DNA from 2 places in the Actinoplanes sp. NPDC049802 genome. Region 1 is predicted to be linked to the other one. Evidence: predicted binding sites of a transcription regulator. Region 1 holds the regulator's gene; the other holds the start of a gene.
The links. Region 1 encodes HrcA, which represses chaperone genes, less so after heat shock. Its sites were predicted from a motif close to GGTTNGCACNCTCNNNNNGAGNGTGCNAACC; they were not measured.

Region 1 (3,406 bases):
TGCGACTTCAACACGTACACGGCGAGCGAGCTGGGCGGCGGGGCGAGCCGCGACGAGTACGCGGACACCGTCCTGGCCGAGCTGGCCCTCGCCGCGCGGGTGATCGAGCCCGGCCCGGTGCGGACCGTCTTCGTCGGCGGCGGCACACCCACCCTGCTGCCGGCCGGCGACCTGGCCCGGATCCTGGACGGCATCGACCGTACCTGGGGCCTCGCGCCGGGCGCCGAGGTGACCACCGAGGCCAACCCGGAGTCGGTCGACCCGGCCTACCTGCGGGCGCTGAGGGCCGGCGGCTTCAACCGGATCTCGCTGGGCATGCAGTCGGCCGCGGAGAACGTGCTGCGCGTCCTGGACCGCCGGCACACCGCCGGGCGCGCGCCCCGGGCCGCAGAGGAGGCCCGCGCGGCCGGGTTCGAGCACGTCAACCTGGATCTGATCTACGGGACGCCGGGGGAGAGCGCGGAGGACTTCGCGGCCTCCCTGCGGGCGGTGATCGGTGCCGGGGTGGACCACGTCAGCGCCTACGCCCTGATCGTCGAGGACGGCACGCGGATGGCCGGGCGGATGCGCCGGGGCGAGCTGCCGTACCCCTCGGACGACGTGGCCGCCGACCGTTACCTGGCCGCCGAGGCCGCGCTGAGTGAGGCCGGCCTCGACTGGTACGAGGTGTCCAACTGGGCGAGGAAGGACGCCGAATGCCGGCACAACCTCCTGTACTGGACCGGCGCCGACTGGTGGGGTCTCGGGCCGGGCGCGCACAGCCACGTCGGCGGGGTCCGCTGGTGGAACGTCAAACACCCGGTCACCTACGCGAAACGCCTGGCCGCCGGGACCTCGCCGGGCCACGGCCGGGAGACGCTGAGCGCCGCCGACCGGCACATGGAGGACGTCATGCTCCGGGTGCGGCTGCGCGACGGCATCGGTCTGGACCGGGTCGATGCCACCGGCGCCGCGCGGGCCCTGGCGGACGGGCTGCTCGAACCGGGGGCGTACGACGACGGCCGCGTCGTGCTCACGCTGCGCGGCCGCCTGCTGGCCGACGCGGTCATCCGGGACGTGGTGTGAGCCTCACTTGATGAAGCGGGCGCTCAGCGGATAGTTGAACGGCTCGTTGTTGGCCGCCTTCACCCCGGCGACGACGCCCAGGACGGTGGCGATGAGCCAGGCCGCGCCGACCACGAAGATGCCCACCCCGACGCAGATCAGCAAGCTGCCGACCAGGCCGATGATGCCCCACAGCAGCTGGAAGTTGAGCGCCTTGACGGCCTCCTCCCGCACGAACGGCGAGGTGTTGCCCCGGGCCAGCAGCGCGACCAGCGGCGCTATCCAGCCGAAGAACGTGCCGCCGAAGAACGCTCCGGCCGCACCGCCGAAGTGCGCCACCAGGATCCAGGTGCGCTCGTCGCCGGCGGTGGCCGGGGGCCGGTAGCCGTACCCCGGAGGCGGGTTGTAGGGAGGCGGCGGATATCCGCCGGGCGGCTGGTAGCGGGCGGTCGGATCGTCGTCCGGTGGGCGCGGGGGCTCTGTCATGGAACACACGCTAGGACCCGCCATCGAGCCGGTCGAGGTCCACCTCCGTACTTTCGATCATCGCGCTGCCGCCCCGGGCGACGTAGACTGGCACTCTATTAGCAGGAGTGCCAGAAGGGGGAGGGGTCATATGAGTCTGGATGACCGCAAGCTCGAGGTGCTCCGGGCGATCGTCGAGGACTACGTCGACACTCAGGAGCCGGTCGGCAGCAAAGCCCTGGTCGACCGGCACAAGCTCGGCGTCTCCCCGGCCACCGTGCGCAACGACATGGCCGTGCTGGAGGAGGAGGGCTACATCCGGCAGCCGCACACCAGCGCCGGGCGGGTCCCCACCGACGCCGGCTACCGGCTCTTCGTCGACCGGCTCACCAGGATCAAGCCGCTCAGCCCGGCCGAGCGCCGGGCGATCGAGCGCTTCATGGTCGGCGCCGTCGACCTGGACGACGTGGTGCACCGCACGGTCCGGCTGCTCGCCCAGCTCACCCGCCAGGTCGCCGTGGTCCAGTATCCGAGTCTCTCCCGGTCCTCGGTGCGCCATCTGGAGCTCGTTCCCATCTCCACCACCCGCCTGATGCTCGTGATGATCACCGACACCGGCCGGGTCGAGCAGCGCCTCGTGGAGCTGCCCGGCCCGGTGCCGGACGGCGACGTCTGGGAGCTGCGGCGCCGGGTGAACGAGAAACTCTCCGGCCAGCGGCTCGCCGACACCCCACCGCTGGTGCAGCGGTTGGTGGAGGAGTGTGACGATCCCGAGCGGAAAGCCACCATGGCCTGTCTGGCCTCGGTACTCTTGGAGACCCTCGTCGAGCGGAGTGAGGAGCGCCTCGCCCTCGCCGGTACGGCCAACTTGACACGCGGCGGTGTGCTGGACTTCCAGGGCACGCTACGGCCCGTCCTCGAGGCCCTCGAGGAGGAGGTGATCCTTCTGAAACTCATCGGCGACCTGGAACCCCGGACCACCCGGGTCCGGATCGGTGACGAGAACGAGATCGACAACCTGCGTTCGGCGTCCGTGGTGAGCAGCGGTTACGGACCGGGCACCACGATCGTTGGGGGGCTCGGCGTGCTGGGCCCCACCCGGATGGACTACCCCGGCACTATCGCTACCGTTCGTGCAGTGGCACGCTACGTTGGCGACCTGTTGGCACAGAATTGACGGATTCGCGCAGACATTGAGGACTCCAAACCCCGTGGCCAAGGACTATTACGGAATTCTCGGTGTGAGCCGGGAGGCAACCGACGACGAGATCAAGCGCGCCTACCGCAAACTCGCTCGGCAATACCACCCGGACGTCAACCCCGATCCGGAGGCGCACAACAAGTTCAAAGAGATCAACGCGGCGTACGAGGTCCTCTCCGACGACCAGAAACGCCAGATCGTCGATCTCGGTGGCGACCCGCTCGCGCCCGGTGGCGGCATGCCCGGCGGTGCCGGCGGCGCCGGCCCGTTCGTCGGCTTCCAGGACATCATGGACGCCTTCTTCGGCACGGCCGCCGGCGGCGGCTCCCGGGGCCCGCGCCCGCGCACCCGCCCGGGCGCCGACGCCATCCTGCGCCTCGAGCTGGACCTGGTGGAGACCGCCTTCGGAGTGGAGGCGCCGATCACCGTCGACACCGCGGTGCTGTGCACCCAGTGCTCCGGCGCCGGCACCGCGCCCGGCACCCACCTCGCCACCTGCGAGGTCTGCTCGGGCCGCGGCGAGGTCCAGTCGGTGCAGCGCACCTTCCTCGGCCAGGTCGTCTCGTCCCGCCCCTGCCAGAACTGCCAGGGCCACGGCACGGTCATCCCCAGCCCCTGCCCGACCTGCGCCGGCGACGGCCGGATCAGGACACGCCGCTCACTCACCGTGAAGATTCCGGCGGGCGTCGAGGACGG
Region 2 (3,406 bases), on a different contig from region 1:
GAGGCCGTCCGCCGCACCGGCGGCTGGATGGACTACGCGAACGACGACGAGATCCGGGCCGGCATCCGGCTGCTCGCCGAGACGACCGGCGTCTTCGCCGAGACGGCCGGCGGCACCACGGTGGCGGTGCTGAAGAAACTGGTGGAGAGCGGCAAGCTGGACCCCACCAAGGAGACGGTCGTCTACAACACGGGCGAGGGTCTGAAGACTCTGGACGCGGTCGCCGGCCAGGTTGGACCGACACACGCGATCAAACCGTCGCTGCGGGGCGCTCGCGACGCCGGCCTGCTCGGATAACTGTCGGTAATCGGCGATCAGCCGGTTGTCGAAAATCCCTCCTCCGAGGACTTGCACTCCGATCTCCGGATCGGCAGGATGCTCTCTGCGGGAGGACGCGACGCCGTACGAGGCCCCTCACCTGAGCTTGGCGACAATCTCCGAGGGTCCCAACGATCCCAGCGCTGACCCATACGGCTACGTGCCCGGAGGCGTTGTGCGTCCGTCCTCCCGACCAAACATTCTGAGTGCCCACGGTCGCAGTGGGAGATCCTCCGGGTAGTGCCCGTCGGCCAGTCCCGCGTTCCGTTCGAACCAGTTGCGCACCCCGTAGGACGTGGTGAGCGCGATCGACCACGCGCACGCCAGCCAGTAGGCGGGCCAGAACAGCGGGCCGAGTACGGCGTACTGGCCGGCGTGCCGGCTCTCGTGCGCCAGCAGCCGGGCCCGCTCCTCGGCGAGCAGCCACTCGGCGGTGCGTCTGGTGAGGACGACCGAACCGATCGTGAAGCAGGTCGCGGGCGGCACCCGGAGCCGGTAGTTCTCGGCGATGAGCACGCCGTGCCGGCCACGGCGGATCCGGGCCCCGGTGGCCAGGGCGACCAGCAGGCCGATGACGGTGGTCCCGTTCACGGCGGTGAGGACGGTGCGCGTCACGTGCCATCCCCGCCCGGCCATCAGACCCGCCGTCGCATCTGGAGCTCGGTGAGCGCCGGGATGGTGGGGTGCCGCAGCCGCACACCGGTGTCGGCGAAACCCAGCTTCTCGTACGCCCGGACGGCCCGCCCGTTGCCGCACACCACCTCGAGCATCAGCTGGTCCCGCCCGGCCGCCACGGACCAGTCGGCGACCGCCTCGACCAACTGCCCGAGCACCTTACCGCCCCGGTACGCCGGAGTCAGGTAGACCGCGAAGATCACCGTGCAGGCCGGTTCGCCGGGCGCCACGGTGCCGCCGGCGTGCCCGATCAGCGGCCCGCCCGGGTCGGCGATGAACTGTGCCGTCTCCGGTCCGAACGACGACTTACGGATCCGCTGCCGGTAGGCCTCGTGCGACCGGGCCGCCGCCTGGGCCACCGTCTCCAGGAACGCGAGGGGACTGTCCGCCAGCATCTCGATCCGCAGAGCCCGCATCCGCCCGGCGTCCTCCGGGGTGACCCGGCGTACGTCCCAGTTCTCCATGGGTCATGCCTACCGCCGCCGCACCCGCCCGGCAACCTGCTTGCCGGTGAACCGGGTTGCGCTGTTCCCGGCGCCCGCCCGCGGCCGGCGCGGACTGCTCCTGGCCGCCTCCGTCGCCCTGCCGCCGTTCTGGTGGGCCGTGAGCACCCTCCCGGTCCCGTGGGCGCAGAGTGTCCTGTGGGCGGTCGGCCTCGTCGCCTGGTCGGTTGCGGCGCTCGTCACGTCGCCCCGGAGGAGCCTCGCGAACCCGCCTGAGCTGGGCGTTCAAGATCGTTAGCGGAATTCGGGGCCGGTCGGCGGGTTTCGCGGGAAGATGGGGTTTCTTGCACTCGCCACCGGAGAGTGCTAAACAAGTGATTGGCACTCGCGCCTGTTGAGTGCCAGCAGGTCGGGACGGTGGGGTTCCGGTCACGATGCTGCCATCGGCATCGGGGCACGGAGCCGGTCGTCGCGGGCTATCCGGCTCGGCCTGAGGACGTCACATCGCCAGGTGGTGACGTCCACAGACTTCCTCAAAGTGCGGAGAGCGGGGCCGACGAGGCCCGGCGCCGCGGATGTCCGGGAGGACAACGCCGTATGGCCAAGATCATCGCATTCGACGAGGAGGCTCGTCGGGGCCTCGAGCGCGGCATGAACCAGCTCGCCGACGCGGTCAAGGTGACCCTCGGTCCCAAGGGCCGCAACGTGGTTCTCGAGAAGAAGTGGGGCGCCCCCACGATCACCAACGATGGTGTATCCATCGCCAAGGAGATCGAGCTCGAGGACCCGTACGAGAAGATCGGCGCCGAGCTGGTCAAGGAGGTCGCGAAGAAGACCGACGACGTCGCCGGTGACGGCACGACGACGGCGACCGTCCTGGCTCAGGCCCTGGTCCGTGAGGGCCTGCGCAACGTCGCCGCCGGCGCGAACCCGATGGCCCTGAAGCGGGGCATCGAGGCCGCCGTCGCCAGCGTCTCCGAGGGCCTTTCGCAGCTCGCGAAGGACGTGGAGACCAAGGAGCAGATCGCCTCCACCGCCTCCATCTCGGCCGGTGACTCCACGGTCGGCGAGATCATCGCCGAGGCCATGGACAAGGTCGGCAAGGAAGGCGTCATCACCGTCGAGGAGAGCAACACCTTCGGTCTGGAGCTGGAGCTCACCGAGGGCATGCGCTTCGACAAGGGCTACATCTCGGCGTACTTCATGACCGACGCCGAGCGGATGGAGGCCGTCTTCGACGACCCCTACATCCTCATCGCGAACAGCAAGATCTCTGCGGTCAAGGACCTGCTGCCGATCCTCGAGAAGGTCATGCAGTCCGGCAAGCCGCTGGTCATCATCGCCGAGGACGTCGAGGGCGAGGCCCTGGCCACCCTGGTCGTCAACAAGGTCCGCGGCACCTTCAAGTCGGTCGCCGTCAAGGCCCCCGGCTTCGGTGACCGTCGCAAGGCCATGCTCGAGGACATCGCCATCCTCACCGGTGGCGCGGTCATCAGCGAGGAGGTCGGCCTCAAGCTGGACGCCGCCGACCTGTCGCTGCTGGGCCAGGCCCGCAAGGTCGTCATCACCAAGGACGAGACCACCGTCGTGGACGGCGCCGGCAACGGCGAGCAGATCCAGGGCCGGGTCAACCAGATCCGCGCCGAGATCGAGCGCTCGGACTCCGACTACGACCGTGAGAAGCTGCAGGAGCGCCTGGCCAAGCTGGCCGGTGGCGTTGCGGTGATCAAGGTCGGCGCGGCCACCGAGGTCGAGCTCAAGGAGCGCAAGCACCGCATCGAGGACGCCGTTCGCAACGCGAAGGCGGCCGTCGAGGAGGGCATCGTCCCGGGTGGTGGCGTCGCGCTGGTGCAGGCCGGCAAGACCGCGTTCGACAAGCTGGACCTGGTCGGCGACGAGGCGACCGGCGCCAACATCGTCAAGGTCGCGCTCGACGCCCCGCTGCGTCAGATCGCCGTGAACGCCGGCCT

Region 2: the regulator HrcA is predicted to act here: its motif matches at 1,778-1,808, upstream of groL (chaperonin GroEL).

The regions. Positions count from the first base shown of each region.
Region 1 is NZ_JBFAMR010000020.1:64,744-68,149, forward strand. Features, by position in the region: gene hemW (radical SAM family heme chaperone HemW) at 1-1,065, shown strand, start outside; gene AB0I88_RS16425 (DUF4870 domain-containing protein) at 1,069-1,530, opposite strand; gene hrcA (heat-inducible transcriptional repressor HrcA) at 1,661-2,686, shown strand; gene dnaJ (molecular chaperone DnaJ) at 2,721-3,406, shown strand, end outside.
Region 2 is NZ_JBFAMR010000008.1:58,325-61,730, forward strand. Features, by position in the region: gene thrC (threonine synthase) at 1-297, shown strand, start outside; gene AB0I88_RS08140 (hypothetical protein) at 475-933, opposite strand; gene AB0I88_RS08145 (GNAT family N-acetyltransferase) at 954-1,457, opposite strand; gene AB0I88_RS08150 (hypothetical protein) at 1,504-1,734, shown strand; gene groL (chaperonin GroEL) at 2,034-3,406, shown strand, end outside.